One region of the Streptomyces sp. cg35 genome, then DNA from elsewhere that is predicted to be linked to it. Evidence: riboswitches for the same ligand, from Rfam matches in the RefSeq annotation. Region 1 holds a riboswitch; each other region holds the start of a gene.
What was found. A riboswitch is a leader RNA that binds a small molecule or an ion and turns the genes downstream of it on or off. The one in region 1 is predicted to bind cyclic di-AMP.

Region 1 (4,204 bases):
ACAAGCACTCCGCGGAGGAGTTCGCGGCGGAACTGGAGCGCTGCGGCGCCACGTTGGACGCGCACGCCGACCACCCCGGCGTCCGCGTCTCCCTGGAAGTGCCGGTCTCCCGCCTCCCCAAGGGGCTGGCCCTGCTGGCCGACGCCCTGCGGGCGCCCGCCTTCGCGGACAGCGAGATCGAGCGCCTCGTCCGCAACCGCCTGGACGAGATCCCGCACGAGAGCGCCAACCCGGCCCGCCGCGCCGCCAAGGAGCTCTCCAGGCAGCTCTTCCCGGCCGGCTCGCGCATGTCGCGCCCGCGTCAGGGCACCGAGGAGACCGTCGCCGCCATCGACGCGGCGGCCGTGCGCGCCTTCTACGAGAAGCACGTACGTCCCGCCACCGGGACCGTCGTCGTGGTGGGCGACCTGACGGGCACCGACCTCGACGCCCTCCTCGCGGACACGCTCGGCGCCTGGACCGGCGACACGAGCGAGCCGCGCCCGGCGCCGCCGGTCACCGCGGACGACACCGGCCGGGTCGTCGTCGTGGACCGTCCGGGAGCGGTGCAGACGCAGCTGCTCATCGGCCGGATCGGGCCCGACAAGCACGACCGCGTGTGGGCGGCGCAGATCCTCGGCACGTACTGCCTCGGCGGCACGCTCACCTCGCGCCTGGACCGCGTCCTGCGCGAGGAGAAGGGCTACACCTACGGTGTGCGGTCCTTCGCCCAGGTGCTGCGGTCCGCGCCCGACGGGACGGGCGCGGCGATGCTCGCCATCAGCGGCTCCGTGGACACTCCGAACACCGGACCCGCGCTCGACGACCTCTGGAAGGTCCTGCGCACGCTGGCCGCCGAGGGCCTCACGGACGCGGAACGCGACACGGCCGTGCAGAACCTGGTGGGTGTGGCCCCGCTGAAGTTCGAGACGGCCGCGGCGGTCGCGGGCACCCTCGCCGACCAGGTCGAGCAGCAGCTGCCGGACGACTTCCAGGCCCGGCTGTACCGCCAACTCGCCGAGACGGGCACCGTGGAGGCCACTGCGGCGGTCGTGAACGCCTTCCCGGCCGACCGGCTGGTGACGATCCTCGTGGGCGACGCCGCGCAGATCGAGGAGCCCGTCAGGGCCCTCGGCATCGGTGAGGTGACCGTGGTCACGGGCTGACCCCCGTCCCGCACGCCGCACGAAGCCCCGATGGTCACGCCGACCACCGGGGCTTCGTGCTGTCGCTCACGTCCGTCCACGACCGGCCTTGGATCACGAATGTCCGAATTGGGGCGGAGGTTGCCTGTCTGGTCTGTGGCATGCACTACAAAAGCCGGGATCCGTTTGTTGATTAAAAGATGTCCCGTTTAGCGTCGGTCCGGCTGTCCGCCAGACCTACGTCGCGCCCGCGACACCGGACAGTCATCGCCGAGTCCCCCACGGCGCGAGCCAGGGGAGCCGGGGACCCATCGCAGTCCCTGGGGTGAATCGGACGCTCTTCCCGTACGGGGAGGGTGTCCGTAGGAGACCTTCCTGCTCCGAACCCGTCAGCTAACCCGGTAGGCGAGAGGGAAGGAAAGGACCAGCCACTTCATGGCGTTCACCCGTGCCACCGGGAAGCACCGTCGTCCCAGCCGTCTCACGCGTACCACCGCGCAGGTCGCGGGTGTCGCGGCGATCACCACGACCGGTGTCCTCGGAGGCCTCGCCGCCCCCGCTCTCGCCGCCGACAACGCGGCCGCCGACCAGAACGGCCTGACCCAGGCCATCGCCATCGGCGACTCCCTGGCCGACCAGATCGACGCGCAGGCCTCCGCGCAGAAGAAGGCCGCCGCTGAAGCCGCCGCCAAGAAGAAGGCCGAGGCCGAGGCGAAGAAGAAGGCCGAGGAGGCCAAGCGCGAGGCCGAGGCGAAGGCCAAGAAGGAGCGCGAGGCCAAGGAGCGCGCCGCCCGTGAGGCCGAGCGCAAGCGCCTCAACTCCTTCGTGGCACCGATCACCGGCTCCTACGTCTCCACCGCCTACAAGGCGAGCAGCGGCCTGTGGTCCTCCGGCAGCCACACCGGCATCGACTTCCACGCGGCGAGCGGCACCTCCGTGCACGCCGTGGGCTCCGGCACCGTCGTCGAGGCCGGCTGGGGCGGCGCGTACGGCAACAACATCGTGATCAAGATGAACGACGGCACGTACACCCAGTACGGTCACCTGTCGTCCATCGGTGTCTCCGTCGGCCAGGCCGTCACCCCCGGCCAGCAGATAGGCCTCTCCGGCGCCACCGGCAACGTCACGGGCCCGCACCTCCACTTCGAGGCCCGCACGACCCCCGACTACGGCTCCGACATGGACCCCGTCGCGTACCTCCGCTCGCACGGCGTGAACGTCTGACGCATCCGCAGCAGCAGTCCCCGAAAGCCCCGGCCGCCGAGCCGGGGCTTTCGCGTGTGCACGCCGTTCCTGTCCAAAAAATATCCATGGATTCCGGCCTGCCGTCGGAAATTCAAGGAGGGTGGAATAGAGTCACTGGGCGGGCGCGTCGAACAGGTGTCAATCGCGCTTGCACGGGCGTCAATCGACCGCGTTTCGCGGGGATTAAGGCGGAGGTCGGGTCATGCGCATTCCCGCGCACTCGGTATGCACGGCGATCCGCGACGACATCGTCGCGGGTGTCTACGAGCGCGGCAGCAGGCTCACCGAGGAACTGCTCGCGCGCCGCTACGGGGTCTCGCGCGTCCCGGTCCGCGAGGCGCTGCGCACCCTGGAGGCCGAGGGCTTCGTCGTCACGCGCAGGCACGCGGGCGCGTGCGTGGCCGAACCCACCGAGCAGGAGGCCGCCGACCTGCTGGAGATCCGCATGCTGCTGGAGCCGCTGGGTGCCGCACGCGCCGCGCAGCGCCGCACCGAGGCCCACCTCAAGGTGCTGCGTGGCCTGGTCAGGCTGGGGCAGGAGCGCTCCAGGCGGGGCCAGAGCGAGGATCTGCGCTCCCTGGGCGGCTGGTTCCACGAGACCCTCGCACAGGCCTCGGGAAGCCCCGGCCTGATCACCCTGCTCACCCAGCTCCGGCACAAGATCGCGTGGATGTACGCCGTCGAGACCCCGGCCCAGCCGGGCGATTCCTGGGCGGAGCACGGCGCCATCGTGGACGCGGTGGCCCGCGGCGACGCCGAGCGGGCCCGCTCCCTGACCGCCCTGCACACCGAGCGCGCCGTCACGGCCCACCGGCTGCGCGTCCCCCGCGCGGGCGACCGTGTGAGGACTTCGCAACATGCCGTAAACACGGCGGGGCTCCAGCATTAACAGGGGGGCCGTATACAAAGAAGTGCGGTATTCATCGAATGAGCCGCGCAGTATCTTTTGCCGCCCTGATTAAAGACGTCCAGTGCGGTGTAATTCTGCTGCCCTATTCGGCGTGCTTGAATTTCGCGCGGTGGTGTCCGAATGCGAAAACGGCGGAGCCGCGCGCCCTCGAAGGGAAACGCGCGGCTCCGCCGAACTGATGGGATCAGACGGTCTCGGGAAGCTCCTCGAGGCCCTCGGAGACCAGCTTCGCCAGACGGTCGAGCGCGGCGTCCGCACCCTCGGCGTCGGAGGCCAGGACGATCTCCTCGCCGCCCTGGGCGCCCAGGCCCAGCACCGCGAGCATGGAGGCGGCGTTGACCGGGTTGCCGTCAGCCTTGGCGATCGTCACGGGGACGCCGGCCGCCGTGGCCGCGCGGACGAAGATGGAGGCGGGGCGGGCGTGGAGGCCCTCGGCCCAGCCGACGTTGACGCGGCGCTCAGCCATGTGATGCTGCCCTTCAGGTGTCTCACGGTTGTCTAGACCATTCTCACACACCGTGGAGCGTGCTCGACGCGGACCCAGGTCCCCTCCGAGCACTGCCCTTCGGCCTTCCATAGCCTGCCTCCCACGCGCGCGGGCCGCGACCCGTACGACTGTCGCCCGCTTGTCGGTGGCCAGCCCTACCCTTGCGGCATGGAGACCCCGTCGGACCGGCACGCCTACCCCGCCCACTGGGAGGCCGACGTCGTGCTGCGCGACGGCGGCACCGCCCGGATCAGGCCCATCACCACCGACGACGCCGAGCGCCTGACCAGCTTCTACGAGCAGGTCTCGGACGAGTCGAAGTACTACCGCTTCTTCGCGCCCTACCCCCGTCTGTCCGACAAAGACGTCCACCGCTTCACCCATCACGACTACGTGGACCGCGTCGGCCTGGCCGCCACGGTGGGCGGCGAGTTCATC
Region 2 (4,204 bases), 1.4 Mb from region 1:
GGAGGGCGTTCGCCGAGTTCTCCTCGATGCCGCGGGCCAGGCGCTCCGGGTTGGTGACGAAGAGGTCGTCGCCGACGAGCTGGACCTTGTCGCCCAGCTTCTCGGTGATGACGTTCCAGCCGGCCCAGTCGTCCTCGTACAGCGGGTCCTCGATGGAGACGAGCGGGTACGCGGAGACGAGCTCCTCGTAGTACTCGGTCATCTCGGCCGCCGAGCGCTCCTTGCCCTCGAACTGGTACTTGCCGTCCTTGTAGAACTCGGAGGCGGCGACGTCCAGCGCGAGCGCGACCTGCTGGCCGGGGATGTAGCCGGCCTCCTTGATGGCCTCGAGGATGAGGTCGAGGGCGGCGCGGTTCGACTCCAGGTTCGGGGCGAAGCCGCCCTCGTCGCCGAGGCCGGTGGACAGGCCCTTGGCCTTCAGGACCTTCTTGAGGGTGTGGTAGACCTCGGTGCCCCAGCGCAGCGCCTCGGAGAAGGACTCCGCGCCGATCGGGGCGATCATGAACTCCTGGATGTCGACGTTGGAGTCGGCGTGCGACCCACCGTTCAGGATGTTCATCATCGGGACGGGCAGCAGGTGCGCGTTCGGACCGCCGAGGTAGCGGAAGAGCGGCAGGTCGCTGGCCTCGGAGGCGGCGTGGGCCACGGCGAGCGAGACGCCGAGGATGGCGTTGGCGCCGAGGGAGCCCTTGTTGTCCGTGGCGTCCAGGTCGAACATCGCCTGGTCGATCAGGCGCTGCTCGGTGGCGTCGTAGCCGACGAGCTCCGGGCCGATCTGCTCGATGACGGCGAGGACGGCCTTCTCGACACCCTTGCCCTGGTAACGGTTGGGGTCACCGTCACGGAGTTCGATGGCCTCGAAGGCACCGGTGGAGGCACCGGACGGAACGGCAGCACGACCCGTGCTGCCGTCGTCGAGGCCGACCTCGACCTCGACCGTGGGGTTGCCTCGGGAGTCCAGGATTTCCCGGGCTACGACGACGTCGATGGACGGCACGAGCATCTCCTTCTGGGATGTGACGCAACTGGGCGGGCTGCCTCGGTAACGCATTCCCGCACCCATGAGCCTAACCGGCTCCGGGGCATCGGCCAGCCGACCGCCCGTCTCGTGGACAACGCCGTTAGCGAAATGTTCCCAACTGGAACAAAACGGGGTGGTGGCGTGCGGGTGACGGAATCCCGTCCGCCGTGTCCGGGCCGAGCGCCGGGTGCGGGTCGCGGGCAGCCGCGACGGTGCCGCAGTCGGCGGACAGCAAGGCGCCCCACCCCGGATGCCGGGATGGGGCGCCGATGCGAGCGGCCCGTTACATGGGGACGGGTCGAAAGAGCTCGGCGTCCGCCGATGCCGAGGCTCCCCTCTATACGTGCGGCTTACTTCAGGTGCAGCTGCTGACCCGGGTAGATCAGGTCGGCGTCGGTGACGATGTCCTTGTTGAGCTTGAACACCTTCTGCCAGGTGGTGCCGTGCGCCTCGGCGATCTTGCTGAGGGTGTCGCCGTGCTTCACCTTGTACTCGCCGTCGCCCTTCTTGACCTTCTTGCCGGTCGGGGTCGTGACGGTCTTCTTCGACTCCTGCTGCTGCGGCGCCTGGCGCTGCTCGGAGCGGGTGGTCGTGGAGGACTCGGAGCGCTGCTGCGGCTGAGCCTGCTGCTGCTTCGGCTGCTCGGGAGCCGGGGCGGAGTTCGAGGTGGAGGCGCCGGACAGGCCCACACCACAGCTCGGCCAGGCACCCTTGCCCTGCGCGGCGAGGACCTTCTCGGCGACCGATATCTGCTGGGCCTTGGAGGCCTGGTCGGCGGAGGAGGCGTAGGCGGTGCCGCCGTACGCGGCCCAGGTCGAGGACGAGAACTGGAGGCCGCCGTAGTAGCCGTTGCCCGTGTTGATGGACCAGTTGCCACCGGACTCGCACTGCGCGACCTGGTCCCACTCGGAGGTGGAGGCGGCGGAGGCGGAGGTGGCGCCCATCAGCGGGACGGCGACAGCGGCACCGGCGACGCCGGCGAGCGTGGCGACACGGACGGCCTTGGACGGGCGGCGGTGCTTGCCCTTGCTGGAAAGCAGCATGGAGAGATCCCCTCACCGACGCCTACGAGGTGAGCTGTCGGGTTCGGGCCAGTGAGTGCCCGGCCGCGCATCCTTGTGCGCGGCTTAACCCCAAGCCGTCTCGGTCTCCCTGAACGGCACTTACCTGGGTCCCCCGCTCCTGCCTACGGCGCTGACGCGTCGACTGTTCCCGTACGGACGTTGGCAGGATTCGGCGTGACGTCCGTCGGGGCCCGCAGTGGCGAGCGGTGACGACGTTAAGCAGTGGATCCGCCCGATTTCAAAGACGATCAGGGTCTTTGAGACTCATGTCTCACTCGCGCAAAAGTGGACATACGCGCCCCAACCAGCCCTGAACTCCCGCTACTTTTCGCCCGATTCGAGGCCAAGATCCAGACTCTGACCAGGAAGGATGAGGTCGGGGTCGGAGCCGACCGTCTTCTTGTTCAGGTCGTAGAGCGCATCCCACCCGCCGTCGACGTCATGGGCGTCGGCGATGTCCCACAGGTTGTCGCCGGAGCGGACCGTGTACGTCCCTTCGTCGCGCCGCTCCTCGCGGGAGGCGTGACGGCCTTCTCCCGTACGGGAGTCGGAGGTGTCGTCCGTGGCGCGGTCGCCGCGGTGACGGCCGCCGGCGGAGGCGTCGTCCGAGGCCGGGGCGGACGGGGTGGCCGCGTCCGAGGGCTCCTGATCGGCCGCCGAGCCGGAGGCGTCGGCGCTGGGGTCGGTGCCGGAATCGTCGGCGGACTGCCCCGACTTGTCCGACTTGTCGCTTGCCGTGTCGCTCGGGTCGTCGCTCGACGTGTTACCGGAGGTATCGCCCGTCGCGTCGGCTGACGGGGTGTCCGATGTGCCGGACCCGTCGTGATTCTTGTCTCCCGAATCCGTGGCGGAGTCGTCGGCGGAGTCCGAGGAGCCGTCCGAGGAGTCGTCCGACGGGGAGGCGCTCGCGCCCGGGTCGACATCGGCCGAGTCGTCGCTCTTGGTGAGACCGGCCACGATCGAGCAGCTCGGCCAGGCGCTCGGCCCGCGGTCGTCGAGCGCTTTCTCGGCGACGGCTATCTGCTGGGATCTGCTGGCCTCGTCGGCGCGCGCGGCGTAGTCGAGACCGCCGTACTGCTCCCACATCTCCTGCGAGAACTGCAGTCCGCCGTAGTACCCGTTGCCCGCGTCCAGGCTCCACTGGCCGCCGGACTCGCACTCGGCGAGCTTGTCCCACGTGCTGGTGGAGGCGGCGCTCGCGTTGGTCGCGGCGAGCAGCGGGATCGCGATGGCGCTGCCGGTGACACCGGCGGCGACAACGAGAGCGGGTGCCTGACGGGGGCGACGGTGACGACCGTTCCCGGAGAGCATGCGGTTCCCTTTCGCGAGGCTGATGCTGCTGCACGCGACGGGTGATGCGGGAGTGCAGGATGTGCACATGTCGCGATGACTGGTGAACGTAGCGGGACTCGAACGCTTGTCACAAGTCGATGCAGCGCAGATCACGTGAAAGTCACAGATGTGACGGCTCGTCAGTTCTGGTGGGGCGTGAACTCCACCGGCAGCGTGCGCAGTCCACGCATGATGAGACCGCCGCGCCACCGCAGATCGGCCGGATCCTGGGCAAGTCGCAGGTCCGGAAGGCGCGTCAGCAAGGTGGCGAGCGCGGTCTGTCCCTCCAGGCGCGCGAGGGGGGCGCCGAGGCAGTAGTGGATGCCGTGGCCGTAGCCGAGGTGCTGGTTGTCGCGGCGCGCGAGGTCGAGGGTGTCGGGTGCGGCGAAGCGCGCCGGGTCGCGGTCGGCGGCGGCGAGCACGACGAGGACCGGGTCCCCGGTGGCGATGTCCTGGCCGCCGATGGTGAGGGGTTCGGTCGCGAACCGCCAGGTCGCCAGCTCGACCGGGCCGTCGAAGCGCAGCAGTTCCTCGACGCCGGTCGCCAGCAGCCCGGTGTCGCCCTCGGCCAGCGCCCGCTGCAGCCGCGCGCGCTGCTCGGGGTGGGTGAGCAGGGCGTACGTGCCGTTCCCGATGAGGTTGACCGTCGTCTCGAAGCCGGCGAAGAGCAGGATGAAGGCCATCGCCGCGGCCTCGTTCTCGGTGAGGTGCTCGCCGTGGTCGGAGGCGCGGATCAGGCCGGAGATCAGATCGTCGCCGGGGTCGTGGCGCTTGCGGTGGATCAGCT
Region 3 (4,204 bases), 2.4 Mb from region 1:
CAGGTGCTTGCCCGCGCCCGCGGCCCGCGCGCTGTCGACGGTGACCCCCGGGCGGTACTTGCCGGTCAGGAAGCCGGCGGCGAGCCCCCAGTACGGGACGACGCCGAGCCCGGCACGGGAGGCGATGTCCTGCCGCTCGCCCTCGTACGTGTCGCGCGAGACCAGGTTGTAGTGCGGCTGGAGGGCGACGTAGCGGGCCAGTCCCTCGCGGTCGGAGAGGTCGAGGGACTCCTGCAGGCGGGCGGGCGAGATGTTCGAGGCGGCGATGTTGCGCACCTTGCCCGCCTTCACCAGCTCGTCGAGCGCGCCGATGATCTCCTCGACCGGGATGGTCTCGTCGTCGTCGAAGTGCGTGTAGTACAGGTCGATGTGATCGGTGCCCAGGCGCTTCAGCGAGGCGTCGGCGGCGGCCTTGATGTTGTCGCCGCGCAGGCCCTTGAAGTCGGGGTGGCGGGCGACCTTGGTGGCGATGACGACGTCGTCGCGGTTGCCGCGGGCCTTGACCCACTTGCCGATGATCGTCTCGGACTCGCCGCCGTGGTTCCCCTCGGCCCAGGACGAGTACGAGTCCGCGGTGTCGATGAAGTTGCCGCCCCCGGCGGTGTAGGCGTCGAGGACCGCGAAGGAGGTGGCCTCGTCGGCTGTCCAGCCGAACACGTTCCCCCCGAGGGAGAGCGGGAAGACCTCGAGGTCGGAGGAGCCGAGCTTGCGCAGAGCAGGGGAAGAAGTCATGCCCTGCTTCAACGCCTTTGCGGAAGACGGTATTCCATGGGCATGCGAAACCGGCAGCCCTGACGTCGGGGGGTTGCCGCCAGGACCGCCGGAACTCGGAGGAGACACGCCTCGGAGGGAGGCATGACTCAGGGAGAGGCCCGCCTCGGAGAAGAGACGGGGCTCAGAGGGAGGGGACGCGGCTCAGGGAGTGAGGCCCTTGTCGCGCAGCCACGCCGCCGGGTCGACGCCGGTGGCGTCCCCGCCGGGGTGGACCTCCAGGTGGAGGTGGGCACCGGTGACATTGCCGGTGGCGCCCACGCGGCCGATGACGTCGCCGGTGCTGACCTTCTGGCCGACGCTGACGTTCATCGACGACTGGTGGCAGAACCACAGCTCGGTGCCGTCGTCGAGGGTGAGGACCGTGCGGTAGCCGTACGCGCCCGCCCAGCCGGCCTCGGTGACGGTGCCGCCGTGGATGGCGTAGATCGGCGTACCGGTGGAGGCCGCGAAGTCGAGGCCCGTGTGGTAGCCGGAGGACCACATGGATCCGGGCTGCCCGAAGGTGCCGGTGAGGGTGTACGAGGCGACCGGGAGCTTGTAGCTCTTGGCCAGCTTGGCGAGGCGCTCGGCCTCGGCCTTCGCCTTGGCCTCCGCCTCCGCCTTCTTCTTCTCGGCGGCTTCCTTCTTCTCGGCCGCGGCCTGCTTCTCGGCGGCCTCCTGGGCGGCCTGCTTGGCAGCGGCCTCCTCGGCCGCGGCCTGCGCCGCGGTGTCGGCCGCGTTCTGCTGCGTCTCGGCCTGCTGCATGATGCGGGCCCGCAGTGCCTCGCCCGCGTCCGACTGCCCGTTGCCCACCGTGGTGAGCGGGGCGGCCGAGGCGGCACCGGACGAGGAGTCGGAGTCGTCGGATATGAGCGCGCCCACTCCGGGCAGCGACTTGGCCGCGGGCAGCGAGTCCTTGACCGCCGACAGGTCGGGCATGGAGATCTGGACGGCGGGCTTGCCGCCCTGCGCGGTGGCGATGCCGCCCGCGCCGACGGCGGCGATCACGCCGACACCGAGGACGGTGGAGCTGCGCGCGAGTCCGCCGCGCTGACGGGCCACGCGGTGCCTGCCGCGGACGGGACGGACGGATTCCTCGGTGGGATTCCACTCCTCCCAGGTCTCCTGCTCGACGCCGAACTCGCCGGGGGCGGAGTCGGCGGAGAATCCGGAGAACTCGGGGGCAGGCCGGTTCGACGCCACGGGGGCGCTCTCCTTTCCTTCCTTCTCGCCTACCGGGTTAGCTGACGGGTTCGGAGCAGGAAGGTCTCCTACGAGCACGGCCCGACGCCCGAAAAGCGACGGAACGATGCCTGATTCACCCCAAGTTGGTGGTTCCCCGGCTCCCTTGCGGGATTAAGCGTGTGCGCACGGAGCCGTCGCTTGTGACGGCTGGGACGACCGCGCTGCGTTATCGAACGTTAATAGACAGCCGACAGTATTTCCAAGCCGTTCCCACTGATCGTTCACGTCTTTGGCCTGGACTTAACGGGGCACGACCGGGCGGAATCGGGCGAGTTGACCGACGATTTTGACGCACGGGAAACATGCCTTTTCCTGACGGTGCGTCAATTGTTATGCGCAGGGGGGTCGCTCGATCACCGCTCGTGACAATGATCAAGGGCGGTGCACGGCGAGCAGCGCCATGTCGTCCTTGGTGCCGCCTCCGGTGTGCCGGCGTACTTCTTCGGCCAGTGCCGCGAGGAGTTCCTCGGGGCCGGGGAAGATGCGCCCGGAGAGCCGGTCCGCGGGGTCGTAGAAGGCGCCCTTCGTGTCCCGCGCCTCGGAGAGCCCGTCGGTGTACAGCAGCAGCGTCGCCGCGGCCGGGAACTCCGCCTCGGTGGCCCGGTCCGGCCAGGCACCGAGCTCGCCGAGGCCCAGCGGCAGCGCCGCCTCCTCGGGCCTGACCACCCGGACCGTGCCGTCGCCGAGCAGCACGATCGGCTCGGGGTGACCGCGGTTGAGGACGCGCAGGAGGTCGCCGCCGTGCGGGATCTCGGCGAGCACGGCGGTGGTGAAGCCCTCGAAGTCGTCGATGCCGCGACGCCGGGTGCCCTCCCGGGCCAGCGCCCGCTCCAGGCGCTGGGCGACCGCCTCCAGGCTGCCCTCCTGCTCGGCGGCCTCCCGGAAGGCGCCGATGACGACGGCCACCGCGGCGACCGCGCCCATGCCCTTGCCCCGCACGTCCCCGACGACGAGCCGCACCCCGTGCGGTGTGTCCTGCACCGCGTACAGGTCGCCGCCGATGAACGCGCCGGCCTGCGCCGCCTCGTACCGCGCCGCGATGGCCAGGCCGCCGATCCGCCCGGCCGGTTCCGGCAGCACCGCGAACTGGGCCGCCTCGGCGATCTGCCGCGCCGAGGCCAGCTGTTCGTCGCTGCGGCGCACGATCCGGTTGATGAAGCAGGCCAGCAGGCACACGGTGGCCACGGTCACCATCTCGGTGACGATCGGGGAGCCGAACTCCCGCGTGTATCTGACGTGCACGGCGGCTATGGCGCCGATCGAGCCGACCCCGGCCAGGATCGTCCCGGACAGCGAGAAGAACGGGGCGGCGACCAGAGGCGCCGCGCTGAACAAAGGAGCCCCGGAGAACCCGGACGGGGTGCAGTACTCGTAGACCGCGCCGCCGATGATCAGCAGCGCCGGCAGCAGCCGCAGGAAGACGTGGGTGACGCTGGCGTCCGCCACCTGTCTGTGCCGCCCTCCGCGCTGCCCCACCAGTTGTCTCCTGCCGCGTCCGCGCCCCGGTTTCCGGCGTCTCACCAAGGGTTCCCGGGGAGGGGGCGCGGGGCGACCAGTACGGGTCCGTCCGGGTGAGGCGTCCCGGGAGCCCGCGGGGTGCGGCGCCGCGAGAGCCCCGCACCCGATCTCGGCTCACGGGGCCCCTACGGCGCGAGGGCCCCCGCCTTCACCTCCGCCAGCCGCCCACCCCGCCCGAGCCGGTGCAGCGCCACGGCCCCGACCGCCCCGACAGCGGCCAGCGCCCACCACACCCCGGCCGGGGAGCGCGCGATCAGCGCCCCGGTGCCGAGGTTCCCCACGGTGATCCCGATCCCGCACACCGTGTTGTAGAGCCCGTAGTGCGTGGCGACCCAGCGCCCCCGCGCCAGCGACACCACCGTGTCCATCTCGAAGGGGTAGAGCACGGCCGTCGCCGCCGCGAGCCCCGCCGCGCACAGCAGCAGCCCGGCCACCCCGGTCAGGCCCGCGCCGCCCGCCGCGGGCACCAGGAACGAGGCGCCCATCAGCCCGAGCCCGGCGACCAGGCACTGCTCACGGCTCCACGTGCGCCGGCACCAGTCGGTGATCCGCAGCTGCCCGGCCAGCGCCACGAGCCCCGACACCACGAACAGGGCGCCGGTCGCGACCTGCCCGGCCCGGCCCCCGCCGAGCAGCCGCTCCACGGCGAGCGGCAGGGCCAGATAGACCTGGAACGACAGCACGTACG
Region 4 (4,204 bases), 1.2 Mb from region 1:
TCGGCGAGGTACCCGGTGCGCTCCAGGACGGCCTCCAGGACCGTGGCCGGGCCGGCGCCCGACTCCACGATGGTCCGCAGGTCCTCCATGAGGGTGTTGAACCGCTTCACGGCGTTCGTCGAGCGGGCCGCCATGCCGTACGCCTCGTCGACGCGGCGCAGTGCCTGCGGGAAGGAGATCTTCTCGCGCTGCGACAGTGCGTCGATCATGGCCTCGGCGCGGTCGCCGATGCCGCGCTTGGGCACGTTCAGGATGCGGCGCAGCGGGACGGAGTCCTCGGGGTTCGACAGGACCCGCAGGTAGGCGAGGACGTCCCGGACCTCCTTGCGCTCGTAGAAGCGGACGCCGCCGACGACCTTGTAGGGCAGGCCGACGCGGATGAAGATCTCTTCGAAGACACGGGACTGCGCGTTCGTCCGGTAGAAGACGGCGACGTCGCCGGCCTTCGCGTCGCCCGCGTCCGTGAGCCGGTCGATCTCCTCGGCGACGAACTGGGCCTCGTCGTGCTCGGTGTCCGCGACGTAGCCGGTGATCTGGGCGCCCGCGCCCGCGTTGGTCCACAGGTTCTTGGGGCGGCGCGACTCGTTGCGCTCGATGACCGCGTTGGCCGCGGAGAGGATCGTCTGGGTGGAGCGGTAGTTCTGCTCCAGCAGGATCGTCGTCGCGTCCGTGTAGTCCTCCTCGAACTGGAGGATGTTGCGGATCGTGGCGCCGCGGAACGCGTAGATGGACTGGTCGGCGTCACCCACGACGCAGAGCTCGGCGGGGTCCGCGTCGTTGCCCTCCGCGTCCTGGGCCGGGCCGACGAGCTCGCGCACCAGCGCGTACTGCGCGTGGTTCGTGTCCTGGTACTCGTCGACCAGGACGTGGCGGAAGCGGCGGCGGTAGTGCTCGGCGACGTCGGGGAACGCGCGCAGCAGGTTCACCGTCGTCATGATCAGGTCGTCGAAGTCCAGCGCGTTGGCCTCGCGCAGCCGCGACTGGTACATCGCGTAGGCCTGGGCGAGCGTCTTCTCGAATCCGTCGGCGGCCTGGCCGGCGAAGTCCTCCTCGTCGATCAGCTCGTTCTTCAGGTTCGAGATCTTGGCGCTGAAGGACTTCGGCGGGAACTTCTTCGGGTCGAGGTCCAGGTCGCGGCAGACCAGGGCCATCAGGCGCTTGCTGTCGGCGGCGTCGTAGATCGAGAACGACGAGGTGAAGCCGAGCTTCTTCGACTCGCGGCGCAGGATGCGCACGCAGGCGCTGTGGAAGGTCGAGACCCACATGGCGTTGGCCCGCGGGCCGACGAGGGACTCGACGCGCTCCTTCATCTCGCCCGCGGCCTTGTTCGTGAACGTGATCGCGAGGATCTGGCCGGGGTGCACGCCGCGCTCGGCCAGCAGGTAGGCGATGCGGTGGGTGAGGACGCGGGTCTTGCCGGAGCCGGCGCCCGCGACGATGAGCAGTGGGGTGCCGCCGTGCACGACGGCCGCCCGCTGGTTCTCGTTCAGCCCGTCGAGGAGGGCCGCCGGGTCGAGGGCCGGGCGGGGGGCGCCGTCGCGGTAGTAGGCGTCCCTGGCCGGGGGCACGTCGAACTTCCCGCCGAACAGGTCGTCCGGGATCGGCTCCGGCGCGGGGCCGTCGTGCTCGTCCTCGGGCGGCGGCGGGGGCTCCTCCGCGCCGCGCTGGAGGCTGGCCAGGAAGTTGTCGTCAAAGAGGCTGCTCATCGCTCTACGAGTCTAGGCCGCCCCACTGACACCCCGCCGCCGCCTTCACCACACCGCCCGTCCGAGCAGGTCAGCGGCTTCGGAACGCGCGGGTCGGCCGGGCCCGGACACCGGACGCCCCCTCGTCACACTCCATGACGACACCTTCACAAATAGTGAGTGAAGCCCACACACTCCCGCATCCCCGACAAGCGCATGGACGAAATGCGAACAAATCGCCGCAGACCATGAGGGGTTGGCCGCATACGGCCAGGTGCGGGGCCGCGGAGTCGCCAAGGTCACGAAAATGTATCGGGCATATCGAACATCAACCTTCACAGCAGCAACACGAGTTGGCTACGGTGCTGCGCGGGCAGCCCGTCCCCCCGCTCGCGAACAACGCGGCGACCGGGCAGCCCCCGCTGAGTTCCGTACGCCGAGAGGCAGGGAACCGGGGACCCAACCGACCTTGGGGTGAATCGACTCAACGGCCCGGCACCATCGGGCAGTTGACCGTAGGGCAGCCTTCCGTACGCCCGAACCCGACAGCTAACCCGGTAGGCGGACCACGGAAGGAGTCGCCTCCTTGGCGTCGCACCGCAAGCCGCGCACCCGCTCCCGGATGTCGGGCGGCCTTCGCACCACCCCCGCGGTCGGGATCACGACCGCCGCCCTCACCTCGGTGGCCCTGCTCTCGCAGACGGCACAGGCCGCCCCCGCGCAGCCGGCCAGGCCGAGCCTCGAAGAGGTGCAGAAGAAGGTCGACACCCTGTACCGGCAGGCCGAGGTCGCCACGCAGAAGTACAACTCCGCCAAGGAGCAGACCGACAGCAAGAAGAAGCAGGTCGACCAGCTCCTCGACGACATCGCGCAGCGCACCGAGAAGATGAACGCGGCCCGCCAGGACCTGGGCCGGTTCGCCGCCGAGCAGTACCGCTCGGGCGGGGTCAGCGACACCGCGACGATGTTCCTCGCCGACGACCCCGAGGACTACTTCGCGCAGAACCACCTGATGAGCCGGATGACCGCCAGCCAGAAGAAGGCGGTCGACGACTACCAGGAGCAGCAGCGCGCGACCGCGAAGAAGCGCACCGAGGCGCAGGAGAACCTCCAGCAGCTCACCTCCTCGCAGACCGAGCTGAAGACCTCGAAGCAGAGCGTGCAGTCCAAGCTCTCCGACGCGCGCCGGCTGCTGTCCGAGCTGACGGCCGAGGAGAAGCAGCGGCTCGCGGCGATCGAGAAGAAGAAGGAAGAGGCGGCCCGCAAGAAGGCCGCCGAGCTCGCCCAGAAGCAGAAGGCCGAGGAGGAGCAGAAGCGGAAGGCGGCCGAGGAGGCGGCCCGGCAGGAGGACGGCTCGGGTACGTCGTCCGGATCGGGGTCCGGCTCGTCCGGCTCGTCCGGCTCGTCGTCGACCTACGCGGCCAAGGCGGCGAAGGCGCTGGCGTTCGCCAAGTCCCAGGAGGGCAAGCCGTACGTGTGGGGCGCCACGGGCCCGGACTCGTACGACTGCTCGGGGCTGACCCAGGCGGCCTGGAAGGCGGCGGGCATCTCGCTGCCGCGCACCACCTGGGACCAGGTGGAGGTCGGCACGACCGTCCCGCTCTCCGACATCCAGCCGGGTGACCTGGTCTTCTTCTACGACGACATCAGCCACGTCGGCCTCTACCTCGGCGACGGCATGATGATCCACGCGCCGAAGCCGGGGGCGTACGTCCGCGAGGAGTCCATCTACTACGACGGCACGGGGTCGATCCACAGCGTGGTGCGCCCCGCCTGACCGGATCCGCGGTTACGTTCGGGCGGTGCAGCACCGCCCGGACGTGATCCCGCAGTCCTTCTGGTCCCAGCTCCCGCCCGCCGCCGGTGCCGCCGTGATGGCGACCGGCATCGTCTCGGTCGGGTTCCGGCTGACCGGGTACGCCGTCCTGTCCGGTGTCTTCCTGGTCCTTGCCGCGGCGCTCTGGGCGGTGCTGGCCTGCGATTTCCTGCTCCGTCTCGTCCGCGACCGCGGCCGCTGGGAGCGCGAGGCGGACACGCCGCCCGCGCTGACCGCGGTCGCGGCGACGTGCGTCCTCGGCACCCGGCTCTCGCTGGCGGGCCTGCAGGCGCTCGCCGAGGCGCTGCTGGTGATCGCCGCGCTCGTGTGGCCCGTGCTGCTCCTCGCCGTCGTCCGCCACTGGAAACCGCGGATGCCGGGGCTCGTCTTCCTCGTCTGCGTGGCGACCCAGAGCCTGGCCGTGCTCGGGGCGACGCTGTCGGCGGAGCTGGGCGTGGCCTGGCTCGGCCACGCGGCGGTGGTGGTGTTCTGGTGCGGGATCGTGCTGTACGTCGTCGCGTTCGCCCGGTTCGACCGCCGGCAGGTGTTCGAGGGGGCCGGGGACCACTGGATCGCGGGCGGGGCGCTGGGGATCTCGGCGCTCGCGGCGGCCCGGCTGGTGCTCGCCGGGCGGGCCGGTGACCTCTGGAACTCCGACGTCACCGGGGTGCTGCGCGACATGTGCGGGGTGCTGCTCGCGCTC

Region 2: another riboswitch for cyclic di-AMP. It lies ahead of ACQUQD_RS17005 (transglycosylase family protein); the one in region 1 lies ahead of ACQUQD_RS10720 (M23 family metallopeptidase).
Region 3: another riboswitch for cyclic di-AMP. It lies ahead of ACQUQD_RS21655 (M23 family metallopeptidase); the one in region 1 lies ahead of ACQUQD_RS10720 (M23 family metallopeptidase).
Region 4: another riboswitch for cyclic di-AMP. It lies ahead of ACQUQD_RS16255 (NlpC/P60 family protein); the one in region 1 lies ahead of ACQUQD_RS10720 (M23 family metallopeptidase).

Annotation. Positions count from the first base shown of each region.
Region 1 is NZ_CP191268.1:2,322,236-2,326,439, reverse strand. Features, by position in the region: gene ACQUQD_RS10725 (M16 family metallopeptidase) at 1-1,145, shown strand, start outside; cyclic di-AMP (ydaO/yuaA leader) riboswitch at 1,383-1,547, shown strand; gene ACQUQD_RS10720 (M23 family metallopeptidase) at 1,560-2,348, shown strand; gene ACQUQD_RS10715 (GntR family transcriptional regulator) at 2,572-3,258, shown strand; gene ACQUQD_RS10710 (HPr family phosphocarrier protein) at 3,464-3,745, opposite strand; gene ACQUQD_RS10705 (GNAT family N-acetyltransferase) at 3,935-4,204, shown strand, end outside.
Region 2 is NZ_CP191268.1:3,749,980-3,754,183, forward strand. Features, by position in the region: gene eno (phosphopyruvate hydratase) at 1-1,003, opposite strand, end outside; gene ACQUQD_RS17005 (transglycosylase family protein) at 1,372-2,064, opposite strand; cyclic di-AMP (ydaO/yuaA leader) riboswitch at 2,069-2,225, opposite strand; gene ACQUQD_RS17010 (transglycosylase family protein) at 2,407-3,396, opposite strand; gene ACQUQD_RS17015 (cytochrome P450 family protein) at 3,558-4,204, opposite strand, start outside.
Region 3 is NZ_CP191268.1:4,759,257-4,763,460, reverse strand. Features, by position in the region: gene ACQUQD_RS21660 (aldo/keto reductase) at 1-732, opposite strand, end outside; gene ACQUQD_RS21655 (M23 family metallopeptidase) at 916-1,956, opposite strand; cyclic di-AMP (ydaO/yuaA leader) riboswitch at 1,968-2,126, opposite strand; gene ACQUQD_RS21650 (PP2C family protein-serine/threonine phosphatase) at 2,371-3,474, opposite strand; gene ACQUQD_RS21645 (MFS transporter) at 3,642-4,204, opposite strand, start outside.
Region 4 is NZ_CP191268.1:3,571,385-3,575,588, forward strand. Features, by position in the region: gene pcrA (DNA helicase PcrA) at 1-1,706, opposite strand, end outside; cyclic di-AMP (ydaO/yuaA leader) riboswitch at 2,110-2,264, shown strand; gene ACQUQD_RS16255 (NlpC/P60 family protein) at 2,272-3,462, shown strand; gene ACQUQD_RS16260 (tellurite resistance/C4-dicarboxylate transporter family protein) at 3,488-4,204, shown strand, end outside.